4 regions of the Arthrobacter sp. PAMC25284 genome follow, and region 2 is predicted to be linked to each of the others. Evidence: riboswitches for the same ligand, from Rfam matches in the RefSeq annotation. Region 2 holds a riboswitch; each other region holds the start of a gene.
What was found. A riboswitch is a leader RNA that binds a small molecule or an ion and turns the genes downstream of it on or off. The one in region 2 is predicted to bind thiamine pyrophosphate.
Positions count from the first base shown of each region.

Region 1: it holds a riboswitch for thiamine pyrophosphate, as region 2 does, so the genes downstream of both, KY499_RS12875 (ECF transporter S component) here and KY499_RS16505 (FAD-dependent oxidoreductase) in region 2, are expected to answer to the same signal.
Region 3: it holds a riboswitch for thiamine pyrophosphate, as region 2 does, so the genes downstream of both, thiC (phosphomethylpyrimidine synthase ThiC) here and KY499_RS16505 (FAD-dependent oxidoreductase) in region 2, are expected to answer to the same signal.
Region 4: it holds a riboswitch for thiamine pyrophosphate, as region 2 does, so the genes downstream of both, KY499_RS00965 (bifunctional hydroxymethylpyrimidine kinase/phosphomethylpyrimidine kinase) here and KY499_RS16505 (FAD-dependent oxidoreductase) in region 2, are expected to answer to the same signal.

Region 1 is NZ_CP080382.1:2,786,916-2,792,461, forward strand. It holds gene KY499_RS12855 (Na+/H+ antiporter subunit E) at 1-141, shown strand, start outside; gene KY499_RS12860 (monovalent cation/H+ antiporter complex subunit F) at 138-416, shown strand; gene mnhG (monovalent cation/H(+) antiporter subunit G) at 406-834, shown strand; gene KY499_RS12870 (DUF4235 domain-containing protein) at 865-1,128, opposite strand; TPP riboswitch at 1,324-1,466, shown strand; gene KY499_RS12875 (ECF transporter S component) at 1,531-2,178, shown strand; gene KY499_RS12880 (ABC transporter ATP-binding protein) at 2,195-3,868, shown strand; partial or broken gene KY499_RS12885 (energy-coupling factor transporter transmembrane component T family protein) at 3,865-4,669, shown strand; gene KY499_RS12890 (UDP-N-acetylglucosamine 1-carboxyvinyltransferase) at 4,774-5,546, shown strand, end outside.
Region 2 is NZ_CP080382.1:3,566,121-3,571,666, reverse strand. It holds gene KY499_RS16525 (hypothetical protein) at 1-88, shown strand, start outside; gene KY499_RS16520 (4a-hydroxytetrahydrobiopterin dehydratase) at 85-771, opposite strand; gene KY499_RS16515 (thiazole synthase) at 844-1,671, opposite strand; gene thiS (sulfur carrier protein ThiS) at 1,692-1,928, opposite strand; gene KY499_RS16505 (FAD-dependent oxidoreductase) at 1,982-3,349, opposite strand; TPP riboswitch at 3,345-3,463, opposite strand; gene thiE (thiamine phosphate synthase) at 3,490-4,194, shown strand; partial or broken gene KY499_RS16495 (RNB domain-containing ribonuclease) at 4,293-5,546, shown strand, end outside.
Region 3 is NZ_CP080382.1:111,676-117,221, reverse strand. It holds gene KY499_RS00505 (hypothetical protein) at 1-66, opposite strand, end outside; gene KY499_RS00500 (VOC family protein) at 275-1,150, opposite strand; gene KY499_RS00495 (amidohydrolase family protein) at 1,219-2,331, opposite strand; TPP riboswitch at 2,408-2,515, shown strand; gene thiC (phosphomethylpyrimidine synthase ThiC) at 2,484-4,325, shown strand; gene KY499_RS00485 (alpha/beta fold hydrolase) at 4,366-5,100, opposite strand; gene ffh (signal recognition particle protein) at 5,161-5,546, opposite strand, start outside.
Region 4 is NZ_CP080382.1:203,374-208,919, forward strand. It holds partial or broken gene KY499_RS00960 (Rne/Rng family ribonuclease) at 1-1,397, shown strand, start outside; TPP riboswitch at 1,508-1,605, shown strand; gene KY499_RS00965 (bifunctional hydroxymethylpyrimidine kinase/phosphomethylpyrimidine kinase) at 1,588-3,123, shown strand; gene rplU (50S ribosomal protein L21) at 3,479-3,787, shown strand; gene rpmA (50S ribosomal protein L27) at 3,848-4,111, shown strand; gene obgE (GTPase ObgE) at 4,229-5,546, shown strand, end outside.

The sequences.
Region 1 (5,546 bases), 780 kb from region 2:
TACATCCACGGAATCAACGTCCGTACTGCCCGGGACGTGGCCCGGCTCCGCAAGGAGGTCCGCGACACCGAGGCCGGGCTGATCCGCATCATGGGGTCGCGCGAGGAATTGTCCGCCCTAAAACAGGAGGGGGGCGCGTGATGCAGCTCGTCCTGACCGTGACCGCCATCGTTTTGTCCCTGGCCGCCGTCGGAGCGATTATCCGGATCGCGGTCGGCCCCTCGCTGCTGGATCGGGTGCTCGCGGCCGACGTGCTGCTGGCCATTTTTGCGGCCGCGCTGTGCATCGACATGGCCGTGAACCGCCGCCTCAACAACATCATGCTGGTTGTGGCGATCTCCATCATCGGCTTTGTCGGATCCGTGACCGTGGCCCGGTTCGTCGCGGACCGAAGGGAGACTCCCCGTGACTCCTGAGGATTTCCCCGTCGAGGCAGTGATCGACGCCGTCTCCGCCGTCTTTATGGTGGCCGGCGCCCTGCTGTCGCTCGCGGCGGCCATCGGGCTGCTGCGTTTCCCGGATCTTATGAGCCGGATGCACGCCGCCACCAAACCCCAGGTGCTGGGTCTGTTCCTGCTGCTCTTCGCCCTGGGGCTGCAGATGCGGACCTGGTGGGTGTGGCCCGTCCTGCTGGTGGCCTGGATCTTTCAGCTGCTCACCGTGCCTGTGTCCGCCCACATGGTGGGCAGGGCAGGCTACCGGACCAAGCACCTGCACCCGGAGCTGTTGAGCACGGACGAGCTCGAAGCCGTGGTCCAGCAGGCGGCCGCCCAGCCTGATCCGAACGCCGACGACGGCGGGCCTGCCGGATCCGGCGCACCGCACGGCAGGTAAGCCGACGGCAGTCCGTCCGGCCGCTGGCGCTTAGACGATGTCCTGGGTTTTAGCGAAGCGGGTGATGGCCCGCTGGGTGCCACGGTTCGCGAGGACCTGGATGATGGCGCTGACCGACGCCGAGATGAGAGCAAATGTCAGTGCGTGGCGCAGGGTGGTGGGAACGTCGTCGTCGTCGCCTTTGGGCGGTTTGGACCCGGTGATCTTTTCCCAAGTGGTGTCGACCAACTTGGTGCCGACGAAACCGGCGAGCAGGCTGATGCCGGTGCCGAGCAGTTTGATGAAGAGGTTCATACCGGGACTCCTAGGGGGCGGGAACTGGACTTGACCAGCCTAACGTTTTCGCCGGGCCCGTCCATACCGGCCGTCCGGCTCCGGCTGCGCCGCCGGGACCGGGCAGAATACGTCTTTCGGCCGCCGAATGTTACTGCAGGCCGTGAAAGCGCGGCGCTTCAGGTGTAAGCTGGGCCACGCCCACAAGGGTGATTTTTAATACGACAGGGGAGCGCCGCCGGCGACACCACTGGAGAAATCCAGAGGCATCACAGGCGGGCGCTGAGAGTGCGGACAGCCGCAGACCCTCGAACCTGATCCGGTTAGTACCGGCGCAAGGGAGTCGAGTTCTCAGAGTGCCCGGTGCGGCGGCGGAAGCTGTCGGACCGGGCACCCTCCCCTCCTGTTCCTCAGGAGGACGGCATGACATCTGTAGTAACCAAGAAGACCAGCTATAACTGGCGCGTTGTGGACATCGTGGTGGCCGCGTTGATCGCGGTCGCCGGCGGCGTGATCTTCTGGGCCTGGTCCCAGGGCGCCAACGTGATTTCCGCGCCCATTAATGCACTCTATCCGCCGCTCACCGGCCTCTACGCCGGCGGCTGGATGATCCCGGCCGTGCTGGGCATGCTCATCATCCGAAAGCCCGGAGCCGCTTTGTTCTGCGAAACCGTGGCCGCGACAGGTGAGTTGTTCATGGGCTCGCAATACGGGGTCGCGGTGCTCACCTCGGGCCTGCTGCAGGGCCTCGGCGCGGAGCTGGTGTTCGCGCTGGTCCTGTACAAGAAGTTCAGCGTCCCGGCTCTCTACCGGAAGTTCAACCTGCCGGTGGCGTTGCTGGCCGGTGCCGGCGCGGGCCTGTTCTGCGGACTCAATGACTCGTTTACGCCGTGGGGCTGGAACATCGCCTATGCCGCACCGGACAAGCTTGTCTACATCATCTGCACCACCATCTCCGGAGCCCTCATCGCCGGCGGGCTGTCCTGGCTCGCGACCCGGGGCCTGGCCAGGACCGGTGTCCTGGGCTCGTTTGCCTCCCGCAAGGCCGCCACGGAGCCCGTCTTTTCCTGATCACGGGACAGCCCTCATGACATCGATTCAGGCAGTCCGCCCCGCGGCCGTCACGGCACGGGGTTGGGGCTGGCGGCATGCCGGGCGAGCCCGGCCCGCCGTGAATGCGCTGGACCTGGACATCCGGCCTGGCGAACGGGTCCTCCTGCTGGGCCCATCCGGCGCTGGCAAATCCACCCTGCTCCATGCCCTCGCGGGCGTGCTCGGCGATAGTTCCGCCGGTGAGCCAGGTGAATCCGGTGATACCGGGGATTCCGACGAGACCGGCAGCCTCCTGATCGACGGGGCCCCGCCCCGGGACCGGCGTGGCCGTGCCGGCCTGGTCCAGCAGGACCCGGAGACCCAGGTCGTGCTGTCCCGGGTCGGTGACGACGTAGCTTTCGGCGCCGAAAACCTATCGGTGCCTCCCGCGGAAATCTGGGCGCGCGTGCACGAATCACTCGACGACGTCGGGCTCGGCGCACTGTCCCAGGACCATCCCACGTCGGCCCTCTCGGGCGGACAGAAGCAGCGGCTGGCGCTGGCCGGCATCCTGGCCATGCGCCCCGGGCTGCTGCTGCTGGATGAGCCCACCGCCAACCTGGACCCCGCCGGTGTGCTCGAAGTCCGCGACGCGGTAGGCCGCTGCCTGGAAAAGACCGGGGCCACCCTGGTGGTCGTGGAGCACCGCGTTGCGGTCTGGAAAGATCTCGTGGACCGGATCGTGGTGCTGCAGCCGGGCTCCGCCACGGAGCCGGCAGTGCTGATCGACGGCACGCCGGACGCGGTGCTTGATCAGGCGCGGGACATGCTCATGGCTGCGGGCGTCTGGGTGCCTGGCCATGTGCCCGCCACCCGGGCCCGCACCACAGCCCGGCGGGGTGATGCTGCCGCACACGGTGCGGGACGGGGCGCCGGGCCCTCTGCCGCAGGCGGCGTGCTGCTCGCCGCGGAACAGCTGGCGGTTTCGCGCGCGCAGCCGCGACGGGCCGGGCTCCGGGACGGCTTCCGCCGGATTGCCCCGCAGCCCGTGCAGGCCGGGATCACCACCGGGGTCCGCGCCGGCGAAGCCCTGACCATCACCGGCCCGAACGGCGCCGGGAAATCGACCTTCGCGCTGACACTGGCAGGCTTGCTCCGCCCCGTCGCCGGAACCGTGAGCGCCAGCGATGCCCTGAGCGCCGGCGTCGGAAGTGACCCCTACCAGTGGAAGGCCCAACAGCTGATTGCACGGATCGGGACGGTGTTCCAGGAACCCGAGCACCAGTTCGTCACCGGCCGGGTGATCGATGAACTGATGTTCGGCCCCCGCCACCTCGGCTACGGAGAGGACCGGGTGGAGGAGCTTTTGGAGCGGCTGCGGCTGACCGACCTCGTGGATGCCAACCCCTACACGCTCTCCGGCGGGGAGAAGCGGCGGCTGTCGGTGGCCACCGTCCTCGCCGCCCACCCACAGGTGCTGGTCCTTGACGAGCCCACCTTCGGCCAGGACGCAAACACGTGGGCCGAGCTCGCTTCCTTCCTGTCCGAGCTGCTCGATGCCGGAACCGCGATCGTCTCCGTGACCCATGACCAGGAATTTACGGCAGCCCTGGGCGGTACGGAACTCAGCCTCGGCGCTCCGGGCCGCGCCGGGCGCGGCAGCCGGGAGCACGGCGGGGGCCACCATGACCTCCGGGGCCGCGAACTGCCCGGGGCGGCCCCGTCATGAGGGATGCCCTGGCCCTTCGCGGCAACCGGTCCGTGCTGACCCGGGCCAACCCGCTGGCTAAGTTCACGGCCGTCGTCCTCATTACCTTCGTGCTGGCGTTGTCCATCGATTGGGTCTCGGCCTCGGTGGCACTGGCGTTCGAACTGCTCCTGTTTCCCCTCGCCGGCCTGACCCTGGTCCTGCTGTGGCAGCGCGGATGGCCACTGATCCTGGCCGCGGCACTGGGCGGATGGAGCACCGCCATCCTGGCGCCGGACACCGGGTCCATCCTGGTCGACACCGGGATCTGGTCCATCAGTGAGGGCTCCTTGCAGCTGGGGTTGGGGTTCGCGCTGCGCGGGCTCGCAATTGCCCTCCCCGCCGTGCTGCTGATGAGCTGCACGGACCCCACCGATCTGGCTGATGCGCTCGCCCAGAAGGCAAAGCTGCCGCACCGCTTTGTGCTGGGAACCCTGGCCGCGATGCGGCTGGTGGGGCTGATGGCCGAAGAATGGCAGACCATCGGGATGGCCCGGCGGGGCCCGCGGCGTGGGCTCGCGCGGCAACCCCTACCAGCGGATCCGGGCCACCCTGGGGCAGAGTTTTGGACTGCTGGTTCAGGCGATCAGGCGCGCTTCCCGGCTCGCTGTCACTATGGAAGCCCGCGGTTTCGGCGGGGCCGAGCGGACGTGGGCACGCCCTTCGACGTTCAGCGGCCTCGACGCGTGGGTCCTGCTGGGCGGCCTGGGAATCGCCGCCGCCGCAGTTGGCGCCGCCCTCGGAGCCGGTACATGGAACATGGTCTTCCTCGCGCAGCAGTAGCGGCCGCTGGCCAGGTTATCGCATGATGTGGGTATGAGGGGGCGAATCTGCGGACCGGGCCGCACTTCCTGCCTCGGGTAACTCATCTGTGATATTTTCGTGGAATGACTCAAGAGACTGCAGAACACGTTGGCATCCTGCTCCGCGACGCCCGGGGAGAGAAAGGCTGGACCCAAGGGCAGCTCGCCGCCGAGCTCGGGACGAGCCAGAGTGCCATCGCCCGGATGGAGCAAGGCAAACAGAACCTCAGCCTCAAGATGATCCAGCGGCTGGAAGCCATCGTCGGCCGCAGCATTGTCAAAGTGGGCCGGCCGCAGATGACCCACCTCAGGGTGGAGGGCGGCCGTACCCTGTCCGGCGCCGTCGACGTCAATAGCAGCAAAAACGCCGGCGTCGCGCTGCTGTGCGCCAGCCTCATCAACCGCGGCACCACTACCCTGCGCCGCCTGGCCCGGATCGAAGAGGTCAACCGGATCGTCGAGGTCCTGACCAGCATCGGGGTCGAGTGCACGTGGCTCAACGTGAACGACCTCCGGATCCGCCGGCCCGCAAAACTGAACCTCGACGCCATGGATGTCGAGGCCGCCCGGCGGACCCGCAGCGTCATCATGCTGCTGGGGCCACTGCTGGATGAATCCGCGGGGTACCGGCTCCCCTACGCGGGCGGCTGCGACCTCGGCACCCGAACGGTCGAGCCACACATGCAGGCGCTGCGCCAGTTTGGTCTCAGCGTTGAGGCCACGGCCGGCTTCTACGCGGTACAGGCTCCTCCGGCGGACGGTAAGGACCGGTCCTTCGTGCTCAGCGAACGCGGCGACACCGTCACCGAAAACGCCATCATGGCTGCCGCGCACCGCAGCGGCACCACCATCATCCG
Region 2 (5,546 bases):
CGGGGCCGCGGTTGCGGCCGTGCTGTTCCTCGGCAGGGCACGGATCCGGCACGACACCGCCCGGCTGACCGCCATCCTCAAAATCTAGTCCGGAGGCGGCTGGTCCTGAACCGTTTCGGGCCCGTGGCCCGCTTCGGTACAGAGGCACAGCCGGTTGCCTTGAACATCCGTGACCACCACCCAGCGGGGTGCGTGGTCACGGTTCATTAACGCCCCGGTCGCCGCGGTCTTCTCCTGGACGGGCCCGGACTCGGCCTGGCTGCGGTGCACGTCAAGGTGGATATGATTGCTGTTGGGGGTGGACGTCTCCTGGAACCACACCCCGGGGCCGCGGCCATATGGGTCCATCAGGTCCCCCGAACTTGCCCTCCGGTAGCCGAGAGCCACCCGCCACACCTCGGAAATCGCGGCAGGGTCCTCGGTATCGATGCCGACCTCAATGGTCCGGAACAGCCCCGGCTCCGCGGCGGCGCCGGACGCCGCTGCAGCTGCACCGGCCGCTGTCGCCGCTGCGACGTCACGCGGGGTCACCTGGCCGCCGGCGTCATGGGAGCTGTACCGCAGAAACACCCGGTTGTAGCGCCAGTCGAGGTCCGGGTGATGGCCCTGCTCCTCGGCCAGCCGCCCGACGGCGGCAATCAGCTCAAGGGCCGCGGCGCTGGTCGGCGCCTTGTAGACGGTCACCAGCCCGCCAAGACGGTATCTCCAGTCCGGCAGGCCCGCCAGGGCGGCGTCGATCTGGTCCGCGCTGAGGATAGCCGGGACTGCCATATCGTGCTCCTTCGCTCGCGCGCGGGCCGGTCCGTTGCCGGTCGCTACCGCCGGATTCTTCCGCCGGCCCGGTTATAGGAATTCGGCCCGGCCTTCCATCGCGGAGGACGCCAGGGCGTGTTCGCGGCGCGGGATCCGGCCGGCTGTTTTCGCCAGCCTACCGGCGATCACGGCGTGTTTGAAGGCCTCCCCCATCAGTACCGGATTCTGCGCACGGGTTACTGCCGTGGCCAGCAGGACGGCGTCGCAGCCGAGCTCCATGGCCAGGGCCGCGTCCGAGGCCGTACCGATCCCGGCGTCCAGGACGACCGGCACGGAGGCCCGCGAGACGATCAGCTCGATGTTGTGGGGGTTCAGGATCCCCAGGCCCGTGCCGATCGGCGATCCCAGCGGCATCACGGCGGCCGCGCCCAGGTTCTCCAGCCGCAGGGCCAGGACCGGATCATCGTTGGTGTAGGCGAAGACCTTGAAGCCCCGGGCCACCAGCTGTTCGGTCGCGTCGACCAATTCCACGGCGTCCGGGAGCAATGTGTGTTCATCGGCGATGACTTCGAGCTTGACCCAGTCCGTTTCCAGGGCCTCCCTGGCCAGTTCGGCGGTCAAGACCGCGTCCTTAGCCGTGAAACAGCCGGCGGTGTTGGGCAGCACCCTGATCTGGTGGTCCTGGAGCAGTTGGAACAGCGAGCCCGTCTCAGCGGGCGAGTAGCGGCGCATGGCGACGGTGGTCAGTTCCGTCCCGGAGGCCACGAGGGCAGCGCCGAGCCCGTCCAGGCTTGGCGCCCCGCCGGTTCCCATGATCAGGCGTGATCCCAGCCGGACGCCGTCGACGACGAAGGGGTCCCGGCTGGACTGCTCGAGCGGACCGGATGCGGGCTCCTGCGTTGCCTGCAGTGTGTTCATCGTGGTGTCCTTCATGCCGTTCATCCTCCCTGCACCGCGGTCACGAGTTCGACGTCGTCGCCGTCGGCGAGCGCCGTCCCATGCCATTGGCTGCGCGGTACCATTTCGGAATTCCGGGCGACGGCAACCCCGAGTTTCCGGCCGTCTGCGGACTGCCCGTCGTGGCCGATGTCGCGGCCGGTGAGCTGGCTGACCAGCGTGCTGACGGAGGCGCCGTCGGCGACGGTATGCTCCGTTCCGTTGAGTCTGATGTTCATGCTGTTTCCTTAGGTGTGCTCTTGAAAGTGGTGCGTTTGATTCCGGGCGGCCGTTACCGGGCCGTGGCCGCTGCCGGGCGGCGGGCCGTGGAAAACCGGTCCGGACGGAAGCGGCCCCAGCGCGGATCCGCCGTTCCATCCAGCAGCTCCCGGCAGATGGCCGCTGCTGCCGGGGTCAGGAGGACGCCGTGCCGGAAGAACCCGGTGGCGATGATCAGTCCCGCGATGTCACCGCCGTCTTCCCCGGCGTTCCGGTCCGCCACGCGGCCGAGCAGCGGGGCGTTGTCGGGGGTGCCCGGCCGGGCCCGCGCCGTGGCTTCGAGCAGTTCCAGCTCGGCCACCGCCGGCAGCAATTGCTGGGCGTCCCGCAACAGCTGGTAGACGCCGCCGGCAGAGACCGCGACGGCGCCGCTCCGGTTCGTCCCGCCGCCAGAGGCCTTCCCTGGGTTGCTTCCCGTGGCAGCGGCCGGTCCGTCCTCGCGCTGGGTCGCCCCGATCACTACGGTCCCGTCCTGCCGCGGCACAATGTACACCGGGACGCCGCGGACGAGGCCGCGCACCGTGGACGTCAGCAGCGGCCGGAGGTGGGCGGGGACCCGGAGCCGAAGGATGTCGCCGCAGACCGGGCGCAGCGGCAAGGTGAGTCCGGCCGGCAGCCCGCCCAGGTCCGGGGCGCCGAGTCCGTTGGCCACAATTGTCTCCCGGGCATGAATGACGCCGCCGCCGGCGAGGATGGCCCCGCCCACGCGGCCGTCATCCCACAGCAACCCGGCCGCGCGCCGGGGAATCGCCCGGCTGCGGCCGTCGGCGCCCAGCAGCTCCGCCAACCGGGTGAGCAGCCGGCGCGGGTCCACCTGGTGGTCCGCCGGGATCTCGAAGGCACAGGAAATCCCGGGGCTCAGCAGCGGCTCCCGGCCGCGCGCCGCACGGACGGTCAGGGGTTCCACCGTCAGGCCGCATGCCTGCTGGACGGACCGCAGGTCCGCGAGCGCCCTGCGGTCGGCGGCGTCGGCACCCAGCGCGAGGGTCGGCGTCGTCAGATATCCGGTCCCGGTATCCGTGCCTGCGCCGGATCCACTGTCTGCTGCTGCCGCACACTCCAGTCCGGCGGCGAAGTCGGGCCACAGCCGTGACGATTCGAGCATCAGCTCCAGGAGTGCTTCTTCCTGGTAGTGCAGTTCGCTGACCGGGGCGAGCATGCCGGCGGCGGCCCAGCTGGCCCCGGTGCCGGGAGCGTCGTCGATCAGCGCCACGGACCGGCCGGAGCGGCTGGCCGCCAGCGCGATTCCGTGGCCAATGACGCCGCCGCCGATCACAGCGACGTCGTACCGGGCCTCCGCCGCGGTGTCGCCGTCGGCGCCGTCACGGCCGGGTTTGTCGCGGCCGGGTCCACCGGTGCCGGTGCCGGAGGGTCTGTCCATAACGTGCATCCTTCCCTACGCCGGTACTAACCGGATCAGGTCAAGCGGTCGGCTCTGACGCCCTCTCAGCCCTGCAGCATGTGACTGCTGCTACTGGCTCCCGCGGTATGCGCCCAGTGTAGAACAACTATTGTGGTGCCATGCGCCCAGATGCTTCTTATGACTCAGCACCCCTCCAGACGGCACGCCTTTACCTGTGCACCGACGCCCGCCGGGACCGAGGTGACTTCGAGAGCTTCGTCGACGCCGCGTTTGCCGGCGGCGTGGACATCATCCAGCTCCGGGACAAGTCGCTGGAGGCGGCCGAGGAACTGGAGCTCCTTAGCGTCCTGGCCGCGGTGGCGCAGCGGCACGGCAAGCTCTGGGCGGTGAACGACCGGGCAGACGTCGCTTCGCTCTCGGGCGCCCCGGTCCTCCACGTCGGGCAGAAAGACCTCCCGCCAGGCGCCGCCCGGTCCTTGCTGGGCCCGGCGGCGGTGCTGGGACTTTCCACCCACAGCCCCCGTGAAGTCGATGCCGCGATCGCTGCCGCGCAGGGACCGGGAGCGCTGGACTACTTCTGTGTCGGCCCGGTCTGGGCCACGCCCACCAAACCGGGCCGCGCCGCCGTCGGACTCGATCTGGTGCGGTACGCCGCCGAAGCGGACCGGGCCCGCGATGCCGGCGGCCCCGCCGGTGGCATCATGCCGTGGTTCGCGATTGGCGGTATCGATCTGGGCAATGTGGAACAGGTGGCTGCTGCCGGCGCCCGGCGGATCGTGGTGGTCCGGGCCATCACCGACGCCGACGATCCCGCCCACGCTGCCAAGTCGCTGCTCGACGCACTGGACGCCGCCGCAGCCTGAGCCGCTGCCCGCCGCCGGGTGACGACGCCGGGTGAACGGCGCCCGGTGCCGGCGCCCGGTCCGAGACTAATCATGGATTTCGAGTTACGCTGATTTTCGTGTCCCATCATCGTCTGGCCCCAAGCATCCACCGGCAGAAAAACCAACTGGCGGCGGCGCTCTCAGAGCTGCGCAGCACGCTGGAACTCCCGGGGCCCGTTCCCCGAAGACGTGCTCCGGGACGCCGATACTGCGGTGGCCGAGCACAAAATGCCGGAGCTGGACCTCACCCATGTTGAGTTCGTCACCATCGACCCGGAGTCCTCCACCGACCTGGACCAGGCCCTGTTTATCGAACAGTCCGGTGCGGGCTACACGGTGCTGTACGCCATCGCCGACGTCCCCTCTTTCGTAACTCCGGACAGTGCGCTGGACGCGGAAACCCGCCGCCGCGGCCAGACGTTTTATACGCCCGACGGCCGGATCCCGCTGCACCCGGAAGTGATCAGCGAAGCAGCCGGCAGCCTGCTCCCGGACCAGCTGTGCTCGGCGTTCGTCTGGGAGTTTGAGCTCGACGCCGCCGCAGAGGTGAGTTCCGCACTGGTGCGCCGGGCACAGGTCCGCAGCCGCGCCAAGCTCAGCTACAAGGGCGTCCAGGCCGACCTCGATGCCGGTACCGCCCCGCCCGCGCTGCAACTGCTCCGCGAGGTCGGCATCAAGCGGGTGGAACTGGAGCGCCTCCGTGGCGGGGCCAGCCTGAACATGCCCGAGCAGGAGATTCAGCAACTGCCCGACGGTGGCTACCGGATCGTCGCGGCCCCGTCGCTGCCCGTGGAGGACTGGAACGCGCAGATGTCGCTCATGACGGGAATGGCCGCGGCACGGCTGATGCTCGACGGCAAGGTCGGCATCCTCCGCACCATGCCCGCCCCCGATGAGGGATCCTTACAGCACTTCCACCGTCAAACCCATGCCCTGGGCAAGCCCTGGGACGGGGAAATGAGCTACGGCGAGTACCTGCGGACCCTTGACCCGACGGATCCCCGGCAACTGGCGATCGTGCATTCGGCCGGCATGCTGTTCCGCGGCGCGGGCTACACCCCTTTTGACGGGTCCGAGCCAGAGGCCGACCTGCAGGCAGCCATCGGTACCGCCTACGCGCACGCCACCGCTCCGCTGCGGCGTCTCGTAGACCGGTTCGTCCTGGTGATCTGCGAGGCGCTGAGCAGCGGAACGGAGGTCCCTGCGTGGGCACGGGACGCACTGCCCTCATTGCCATCCATCATGGCGTCCTCCGACCAGCTGGCCGGACGGATGGAGCGGCTGGCGCTGGACACAGTTGAAGCGGCGCTGCTGGTGAACCATATCGGGCA
Region 3 (5,546 bases), 430 kb from region 2:
TTCAAGGGCCGCGGCGCGCCGGAGGGCTTCGTCGTGGGTGGACACAAAGATTTCGGTGAAGCCCATGAAGCTGGTCCTTAGTTTTCTGGCAGCGCTGGGCCGCATCTTGGCATTTGCTTCAGCCTAGCCGCTTGGGGGCGGCATCGTCGGGGCTGGACTGGGCATGCCCTCCCTTGACCGCGACCACTGGACATATAGCCACTATGCCCATCGCTGGGAGTCTGCGCTGGGCATGTCCAGCGGCCAGCGCAGTTGGCAGTCAGCGCAGTTGGCGTCAGCGCACCGCGACACGGATGCGGTTGCGCCATGGATCCTCGAAGCGCAGTTCGGCTCCGGTGTGGTGCGATTCCATACCGGCGACCCTAAGCCGGTCGGCGAGCGCCCCGACGTCGTCTGCCGAGGGCAGTTCAATCAGCACCTCACCGAGCCCCAGCGTGTCATGCCGGGGTCCGGCGCCGCGGCTGTTCCAGACGTTCATGGCCATGTGATGGTGATAGCCGCCGGCGGAGACGAAGAGGGCCTGGCCGTGCCAGCCGGCGGTCTTTTCGAAGCCAAGCGTTCCGACGTAGAAGTCATGGGCGGACTGCACGTCGCCGACCTGGAGGTGGACGTGTCCGACGCCGGCCGCGGTCCCGCGCTGCCCGGTCACCGATTCCTCGGTCAGGAATTGTTCGAGGAATCGCTGCGGCGGGAGGGCCAGGCTGTCCATGACCACATTCATGCCGTCCCAGGACCAGGCATCGCGGGGCCGGTCCCAGTACAGCTCAATCCCGTTACCCTCGGGATCGGTGAAATAGAAGGCCTCGCTGACGAGGTGGTCCGCGCTTCCAGTGAAGGACTGCGGCGCGTACTGCGCAGCGCTGGCGACCGTGGCGGCCAGCGCAGGCTGGTCCTCGAACAGCAGCGCCGTGTGGAAGAGTCCGGCCTCGCCGCGGGAGGGGATCCTCAGTCCGGGGGCCGGGGCGAGGTGCACAAGGGGTTTACGTCGGCGGCCGAGGTAGAGCCCGCCGTCCTGCTCCGCCACAATGTCCAGGCCGAGGGCACGCTGATAGTAGTCCGACATGAGTTTCATGTCCCCCACCTTGAGCATCACGGTGCCCATGGCGAGTTCGGCGGGAAGAAGATCCTGGGTGCTGGTTTCTGCGGTCATGGGCGCTCCGGTGTTCCTGCGGCCACCGACCCTCGATGACCCTACATAAGGCTAAATTACTTGAAGCTTCAATTTATTCCTAATGGGCCGGTTGCTGCCGGAGCGACCGGTTCGCCGCGAAGGACAATGTGCTTGAGTTCCTGCAGGGTGCCCAGATTGGTCCGGGGATCCTCGGCGCAGACCAGGACGTCGGCGCTGGCCCCCTCGCTGATCCCGTCGGCGCCGAGCCAGTCCCGTGCGGACCAGGTCCCGGCGTCGAGGGCCGCCCTGGCCGGCAGGCCTGCGGCGTGCAATGCCTGGATTTCGTCCACAATGCGCCCGTGCCGGATTACGCTCCCGGCATCAGTGCCGGTGTAAATCGGAACCCCGGCCTCGAAGGCCTCGAGGATCCGCTCGCTGCGGCGCTGCCAGAGCGAGCGCATGTGCGCGGCGTAGCGCGGAAACCTCGCCTCGGCCTGGGCGGCAATGTCCGGGAACGTGGCGATGTTGATCAGGGTAGGGACGATCGGGACGCCCTGCTCCACGAAACGCGGAAGGTGCCGGGGAAGGAGCCCGGTGGCGTGCTCGATGCAGTCGATCCCGGCGTCGAGCATGTCATCGAGCGTGTCCTCAGCGAAACAATGCGCCGTCACCCGCGCGCCTTCGTCGTGGGCCGCCTCGACGGCGTCCTTAAGTACTCGGGCCGGGAAGCTCGGGGCAAGGTCCCCGGCGTCACGGTCGATCCAGTCCCCGACGAGTTTGACCCAGCCGTCCCCGGCCTTGGCCTGTTTCCGCACAGCCTCTACGAGGCCTTCCGGTTCAACCTCGACGGCGAAACCCCGCAGGTACCGCCGGGTCCGGGCGATATGCCGTCCGGCCCGGATGATGCGCGGCAGGTCGGCCCGCTGCTGCAGCCAGCGGGTGTCGTGGACAGCCCCGGCGTCGCGCACCAGCAGGGTGCCGGCGTTCCGGTCCGTGAGCGCCTGTTCCTCGGCGGTATGGTCCGGGACATCCCCACCGGGTCCGAGTCCGATGTGGCAGTGGGCGTCCACGAGGCCCGGGATCACCCAGCCGGCGAGGACCCGGTCCGGTCTGACGGCAGGCCGCCGGAAGGTCAGGACGCCGTCGACCGACCACAGTCCATGCTCTTCCCGGTCCGGGGCGGTCAGCACCGGGCCGCTGAACTCGATGATCCTGTTCATGACTCCAAGCGTAGACCTCCTGCCGGCCCCGGCCCGGTCATATCACGGCACCTGGTCCGGCGTGTGGTAGCTTCATCTACGACCACACGGGTGCCCTTGCAGGGGCTGAGATCGGGCTGATGCAGCCTGCGACCGTTGAACCTGTCCGGGTAATGCCGGCGAAGGAAGTGAGTAATCCTTTGAGCACCACAGAAATACAGCACAGCCCTGCCCAAGATGAAGCACCCGGTACAACGGAGAGGGCTGAAACCCAGTCCTTGAAGTCGCACTCGCTGGCTTACATCGCTGACGACACAACGGGGATCCGCGTCCCGGTCACCGAAATCGCGCTGGAAATCTCCCCGAATGGCGAGCCCAACGCCCCGTTCCGGGTCTATCGGACGGAGGGCCCCGGCAGCGATCCCGTGGTGGGTCTCGAGCCGTTCCGCGCCCCGTGGATCGAGGCCCGCAAGGACACCGAGCCGTACAGCGGCCGGGAACGGAACCTGCTCGACGACGGCAAGTCGGCCGTGCGTCGCGGCGCCGCCTCCGCCGAGTGGAAGGGCACACAACCGGTGCCCCGCCGCGCCGTCGAAGGCACGACCGTAACCCAGATGCGCTACGCAAAGCAGGGCATCATCACCCCGGAAATGCAGTTCGTGGCGCTGCGGGAAAACTGCGATGTGGAGCTGGTTCGCAGCGAGGTGGCGGCCGGCCGCGCCATCATCCCCAACAACATCAACCACCCCGAGTCCGAGCCGATGATTATTGGCAAGGCCTTCCTGGTCAAGATCAACGCCAACATCGGGAACTCGGCCGTCACCAGCTCCATCGCGGAGGAAGTGGACAAGCTGCAGTGGGCCACGAAGTGGGGAGCGGACACCGTCATGGACCTCTCCACCGGAGACGATATCCACACCACCCGGGAGTGGCTGATCCGCAATGCGCCCGTCCCGATCGGCACCGTCCCGATCTACCAGGCGCTGGAAAAAGTCAACGGCGAGGCCAACGCGCTCACCTGGGAGATCTACCGGGACACAGTGATCGAACAGTGCGAGCAGGGCGTGGACTACATGACCGTCCACGCCGGCGTCCTCCTGCGCTACGTACCGCTCACGGCCAACCGTGTCACGGGGATCGTGTCCAGGGGCGGTGCCATCATGGCGGGGTGGTGCCTCGCACACCACCAGGAAAACTTCCTGTACACGCACTTTGACGAGCTGTGCGAAATCTTCGCCAAATACGACGTCGCGTTCTCACTCGGGGACGGGCTGCGCCCGGGCGCGACGGCGGACGCGAACGACGCCGCGCAGTTCGCCGAACTGGACACCCTGGCCGAACTGACGAAACGGGCGTGGGAATACGATGTCCAGGTCATGGTGGAAGGTCCGGGCCACATTCCCTTCCACCTCGTCCGTGAAAACGTCGAACGCCAGCAGGAACTCTGCCAGGGCGCCCCGTTCTACACGCTCGGCCCGCTGGTCACCGACATCGCTCCCGGCTATGACCACATCACCTCGGCAATCGGCGCCACCGAGATTGCCCGCTACGGCACGGCAATGCTCTGCTACGTCACGCCCAAAGAACATCTCGGGCTTCCGAACAAGGACGACGTCAAGACCGGCGTCATCACCTACAAGATCGCCGCCCACGCTGCCGACCTCGCGAAAGGCCACCCGGGCGCCCACGAACGCGACGATGCACTCTCCAAGGCGCGGTTCGAATTCCGCTGGCGCGACCAGTTCGCCCTCTCCCTGGACCCGGTCACGGCCGAATCCTTCCACGACGAGACGCTGCCGGCAGAACCTGCCAAGACGGCCCACTTCTGCTCCATGTGCGGACCGAAGTTCTGTTCCATGCGGATCAGCCAGGACATCCGCGACGAATACGGATCCGCGGAGTCGCAGGCCGCGCTGGCCGAGATGGCAGCCGGGATGCGGGAAAAGAGCCAGGAGTTCCTCGCCTCAGGCGGGAAGGTTTACCTTCCGGAGCTCTCAGTCGGCGGCCGCGCCTAGCCGGCCGGACGGTTGCCGGAGGATCCGCGGACGGTCCCGATCAGCACGCCTGGGCGTGCTGGGACCGGCTGACTTCGGCAATGAATGAACGGATGATCCGGCGGCCTTCCGCCGAATCCTGGGGCCGGTGCCCGCCCGCGGCGACGTGGTGCAGGGCGCCGGTCTCCCGCAAATAGCCGGCGATTTCCTCGTAGAGCGGTTCCCAGCCGCCGGTCAGGACCAGGGTGGGCACGCCGGGGACGATCTGCAGCGGCGCCTCCCAGGGCGGCGCCTGCAACCGCAGCCGCCGGGCAGCGCGGACGGCCTCCGGCGTTGTCGCCCCGGGGGCGTCTGCGGAGAACGCCCGCCGAAGGTACTCGCGCTGAAAGTCTTCGTCGCTGAGCTGATGGCGGACGTCATACAGGGGCTGCATCAAGGCCCGGTGCGCCGCCGACGCCGGCAGTTCAGCCGTCAGCGACAGGCAGGCCGGTTCCACCAGGGTGAGGGACTGGACAAGATCGGGCCGCTGGACGGCGGCCATCATCGCCGCGATGGCTCCCTGCGAGTGGGCCACGACGTGGCCGCCGGCCTCACCGCGGCCGTCATCGGCCAGCGATGCCAGGACTATGGCGGTGTCCGCGGCGAAGTCCGTTTCAAGTGGTTCAGCGTCTGGTTCAAACCCGTGACGCCGGAGGAAAAGGGCATCGTAGGAGAGCGCCAATCCGTGCTGCTTCGGCCACGCGGCAGCCCCGAAGCTGCCTGCCCCGTGGACAAAAACTACGCGCTGCTTGAACATTCTCTAACCCTAGGGCACCGACCCGTCAATCCGGCGGGCGACATAGCAGCGGTTGGCGGGTTACTTGTCTCCGCCGAGGAATTTATCGAAGCCCTTGGGCAGGTTCAGCTGGGAGGGATCAAAATCCCCGCCCTGCTGGCCGAAGGAAGCTCCGGTCGGCAAGGCCTTGGCCCCTGCCGCGCGCCGGGCCTCCGCGTCGCGAAGTTCCTGGGCGGCCTTGGCGGGGTTGCCGGAGCGCGCCTTCTTCTTCGGCGCGTTCTTGGCACCCTTGCGGGCCGCTCCCCCGGCGCCCGGCATCCCCGGCATGCCGGGCATCCCGCCGCCGGCGGCCATCTTCTTCATCATCTTCTGGGCCTGCGCAAACCGCTCCAGGAGGCCATTGACTTCGGAAACGTGCACGCCGGAACCGCGGGCGATGCGGGCGCGGCGGGAACCGTTGATGATTT
Region 4 (5,546 bases), 520 kb from region 2:
TGATCGTCTCCGGCGAGGAAGCCTGGGACACCATTGAGGCTTATGTCACCTACGTCGCTCCGGACCTCGTCGGCCGGCTCGAAAAGTGGACCAAGGACACGGACATTTTCTCGGCGTGGCGCATCGACGAGCAGATCCATAAGGCTCTGGACCGGAAGGTCTTCCTGCCGTCCGGCGGATCCCTCGTGATCGACCGGACCGAGGCCATGACCGTGGTGGACGTCAACACCGGCAAGTTCACCGGCAGCGGCGGCAACCTCGAGGAAACCGTCACGAAGAACAACCTCGAAGCCGCCGAGGAGGTCGTCCGGCAGCTCCGTCTCCGCGACATCGGCGGCATCATCGTGATCGACTTCATCGACATGGTGCTGGAATCGAACCGGGACCTCGTGCTGCGGCGCATGGTGGAGTGCCTGGGCCGGGACCGCACCAAGCACCAGGTCGCCGAGGTGACCTCGCTCGGACTCGTGCAGATGACCCGCAAGCGCATGGGCACCGGACTGCTGGAAGTCTTCGGCGAGCAGTGTGAAGCGTGCGCCGGCCGCGGCATCGTCACCCACGACGAGCCGGTCGAGCACCGCCGCGCCAACACCGTCGCCGCCGAGCACTATGTGCCGCGGACCGAAAACCAGAACCAGCCGGCTGTCCGGACCGAACGCAAGAGCCGCCGTCGTGGACGCGGTGGCCAGGGGACCGCTGAGTCGGACCCGGCAGCGCCCGCCGCGCCGGCTGCAGCAGCGCACCCCGAACCGACGGAGGCGGAACGCCACGCCAAGGCGGAAGCCACCCGGGCGGCTCTGGCGAACATCGCCGCCGCGGCGCATGCCGCGCACCTGCACGACGACGAGATTGCGGCGGCGCACCACAACGACACCGGGTCAGATACCGGTGCGGAAGCAACGGGGCGGCTGGACGAAGACCAGGAGGCAGCGGGACGTACCGGGGCCGTCCTGACGTTCGGCGGCGAACAGGTGGTCCTGCCGTTCGTTGAGCATGATCAGGAATCCCAGGCTCCGGCCCTGACCCTGGACCTGCTCACTGAAGCGTTCGCGCACCTGGGCGAAGGCGAACAGGATGGCGCCGGGTCTGCATCGGCACCGGCAGCACTCCGGTCACCCGAGGTTTCGGCTCCGCGCGTTGGGACGGATTCCCCGGCCGGCGTCGCGGACGCAGGCGCGGACGACGCAGCGCCCCGCAGCCGGCGTGGCCGCCGCAACCGGAGCGCCAGCCGCGCCCAGGGGGCAGCCAACGAGACCACGGTTGAACACCGCGAAGTCTCCGCCCCGGTCTCCGCCGTCGCCGTCCACGAAGCCAAGGCCCCGGCTGCGGCTGCGGTGAAGGCTGCCGGTAACGAGCCGATCATCCTCGGCGTCGGAGTCCCGGCGTCCGAGTTGTAGGTCCTCAGCCAACCGGCCGCAGGTTCCGCCCGGTCCAGACGTAACAATACGTCGGGGCCGGACGGAACCCGCGGCCGGTTAAGGACAGGACCGCCGGGAGAGCTAGGCTGACACCTGACACGGGGTGCCGCGCATCGGGCCGGCTGAGATCCAAACCCGTTGAACCTGTCCGGTTAGCACCGGCGAAGGGATGTCCCTTTTGTCCTCATCATTTCTCGCGTACCAGCCACAGGCATCGTCGCCGGTCCGGATTCCCCGTGTGCTGACGATCGCCGGCTCGGACCCCTCCGGCGGAGCCGGGGTTCAAGCCGACCTGAAGAGCATCGCCGCGCACAGCGGCTACGGCATGGCTGCCATCACCGCCCTCACCGCGCAGAATACCCGGGGCGTGCGGGCCGTCCACATCCCGCCGGCGGACTTCCTCACCGCCCAGCTGGATGCGATCAGCGACGACATCCGCATCGACGCCGTCAAAATCGGCATGCTGGCAGACGCTGCGGTGATCGGGGCGGTCCACGCCTGGCTCGAACGGACCAACCCCGCCATCGTCGTGCTGGACCCGGTCATGGTGGCCACGAGTGGCGACCGGCTGCTGCAGGACACCGCAGAGGCCGCACTGCAGGCCCTGCTGCCCCTCGCCGACCTGATCACCCCAAACCTCGCTGAGCTGGCCATCCTCCTGAATGAACCGGTCGCCGCGGACTGGGCCGAGGCCCTGGCCCAGGGGAAGCGGCTGGCCGCACGGACTGAAACCACCGTCCTGGTCAAAGGCGGCCATCTGGCAGGCAGCGACGCCGGCAGTTGCCCGGACGCGCTCATCAACACCGGGGGAGTGCTCGGCCAGGAAACCATCGAGGTGCAGGGGGACCGCGTGGCTACACGCAACAGCCACGGTACCGGCTGCTCCCTCTCCTCGGCATTGGCCACCGTGCAGGTCCGGGTGGGTGACTGGGAGGCGGCGCTGCGCGAGGTGAAGCCATGGCTGCAGGGAGCTCTGCGGACAGCGGGCTCGCTCGACGTCGGCTCCGGCAACGGACCGGTCCACCATTTCCACCACCTGCAGCAGACACCGGTTGCCGGCGAATTCGCCGCGCACCTCCGGGCCGGAGCCACCGACGACCTCGAGGCCATCTACGGCCTCGACTTCATCCGGGGACTGAGCGACGGAACCCTGCCCGAGAAAGAGTTCGCCTATTACCTCGCCCAGGACGCCATCTACCTGAACGGCTACTCCCGTGTCCTGGCCAGGGTCTCCGCCCTGGCGCCCACGGAAGCCGAACAGCTGTTCTGGGCACGTTCCTCGCAGCAGTGCCTGGAAGTCGAATCCGAGCTGCACCGGACCTGGCTCAGTACCCGGCCGACGGCGTCGGCGCCGGGACCGGTGACCAAGTCCTACGTGGACCATCTGCTGGCTGCCTCGGTTACGGGCAGTTACGGGGTGCTGGTCGCCGCAGTCCTGCCGTGCTTCTGGCTCTACGCCGAAGTCGGCGCCACCTTGCATGCCCGGTTCCTCGACGCCGGGGCGCCGGCGGGCCACCCCTACGCGGACTGGCTGCGTACCTACGCCGATGAGGAATTTGCCGCCTCGACCCGGCAGGCCATCGCCTACGCCGACACGGCCGCGCAGTACGCCTCCCGCACGGAGCGGGACGCGATGACGCGGGCCTTCGCTGAGTCCTCCCGCTATGAGCTGGAATTCTTCGACGCGCCGAGAACCCACGGCTGAACCACAAGTGCCCGTGCAGCCGGTAGGATGGACGGGCACGGTTCGGGAAGTCGCCGCGGCACCACCCTGCGGAAGCAGTGTGGCGCTTACCACGTACTTCCATCCCGAACCAGCCTCATTTGCGGCCGAAGGCAAAATTAGCGTATTCTGGATCTTCGGTGCTTACGCCAACACTTGGGTTATGACCCTGAGAATGATTCATTCGCCACGCGAGTGTGATTATTCCGGGGATAGCTCATGGGTTCCCCCGGGGAATCCACCGGCGTTGAGGCACAGCGTGAGCCAGGCCAATTTCCTTGGACCGGGGTTCCGCACGCAAATCTAGTAATAAACGTCGAGAGAAGTGAGTTCCCCAGTGGTGTACGCGATTGTCCGCGCAGGCGGCCGCCAAGAGAAGGTTTCCGTTGGAGACTTCGTTACCCTGAACCGCGTCCCCGGTGGAGCCGGCAGCACATTTGAGCTGCCCGCACTGCTTTTGGTTGACGGCGACAAGGTCACGTCCGCTGCCGCGGACCTGGCCAAGGTAACGGTTACGGCTGAGATCCTTGAGGACCTCCGTGGTCCGAAGATTGTGATCCAGAAGTTCAAGAACAAGACCGGCTACAAGAAGCGCCAGGGTCACCGTCAGGAATTGACCAAGGTCAAGATCACCGGTATCAAGTAACCAACCGTTACTGTTCAGGTTTTCAGCAGATTCCCCAGAATTTAAAGGCAGGCATTTCAAATGGCACATAAAAAAGGCGCGAGTTCCACTCGCAACGGTCGTGACTCCAACGCCCAGTACCTCGGCGTCAAGCGCTTCGGCGGTCAGGTAGTCTCCGCAGGCGAGATCATCGTCCGCCAGCGCGGCACCCACTTCCACCCCGGTGCAGGCGTTGGCCGCGGCGGGGATGACACCCTGTTCGCACTGACCCCCGGCGCTGTCGAGTTCGGCACCCGCCGCGGCCGCCGCGTTGTCAACATCGTGGCTGCAGCAGCGGCAGAGTAGTACATAGTTTTCAAATCGGTGGGGCGGGCCATTAGGTCCGCTCCACCGGTGTTTTAACCGCATTAGAATCATCTTGGGCCTCGTGTGGGTCCGGGGAACAGCACTGAGGAGATCCACGTGGCGAGCTTTGTAGACCGGGTAGTACTGCACGTATCCGGCGGTACCGGCGGCCACGGCTGTGTTTCCGTCCACCGCGAGAAGTTCAAGCCGCTCGGCGGACCCGATGGCGGCAACGGCGGTAACGGCGGCGACGTCATCCTCCGTGTCGACCCGCAAACCACCACCCTGCTCGACTACCACCACGCCCCGCACCGGCACGCCACCAACGGCGGCCCCGGAATGGGCGACTGGCGCGGCGGTAAGAACGGCGAAACCCTGATCCTGCCCGTGCCCGTCGGAACCGTGGTCAAGACCAAGGCCGGGGAGGTCCTCGCCGACCTCGTCACTGAAGGCGCTGAATACATCGCCTCAGCCGGAGGCATCGGCGGACTCGGCAACGCCTCGCTGTCGTCGCAAAAGCGCCGTGCCCCCGGCTTCGCACTGCTCGGCATCGAAGGCGAATCCAGTGACATTGTCCTGGAACTGAAATCCATCGCGGACATCGCACTGGTGGGTTTCCCCTCTGCCGGCAAGTCGAGCCTGATCGCCGCCATGTCGGCCGCGCGGCCCAAAATCGCCGATTACCCTTTCACGACGCTGATCCCGAACCTGGGCGTCGTCCAGGCCGGTGACGTCCGCTTCACCATTGCCGATGTTCCGGGCCTGATCGAGGGCGCCAGCGAAGGCAAGGGCCTCGGCCACCACTTCCTGCGCCACGTCGAGCGCTGTGCTGCGCTCGTCCACGTGCTGGACTGTGGAACGCTGGAATCCGACCGCGACCCGCTCTCCGACCTGGCCATCATTGAATCGGAACTGGAAAAGTACGCGGTCGACATGAGCTTCAGCGGCGTCGACGGTGATGTGGTCCCCCTGAACCACCGCCCCCGGCTTGTGGCGCTGAACAAAGTGGACCTGCCGGACGGCAAGGACATGGCCGAATTTGTCCGGCCGGACCTGGAGTCCCGCGGCTACAAAGTCTTTGAAATCTCCGCCACGAGCCACGAAGGCCTTCGCCAGCTCGGCTTCGCCATGGGTGAAATCGTGCAGGCGGCCCGCGACGCCGTCGCTGCCGCGCCGCCCAAGGTGCAGGCCCCGATCCTGAAGCCGCGCGCCGTCAACGAGTCCGGTTTCAAAATCCGCCGTGAAGAGAAAAACCTGGAACCGCTGTTCCGTGTCCTCGGTGACAAGCCCGTGCGCTGGGTCAAGCAGACGGACTTCACCAACGAGGAAGCCATCGGCTACCTCGCCGACCGGCTCGCGAAGCTGGGCGTTGAAAACGAGCTCTTCAAACAGGGCGCCAAGCCGGGTGACACTGTGGTGATCGGCGAGGACGATG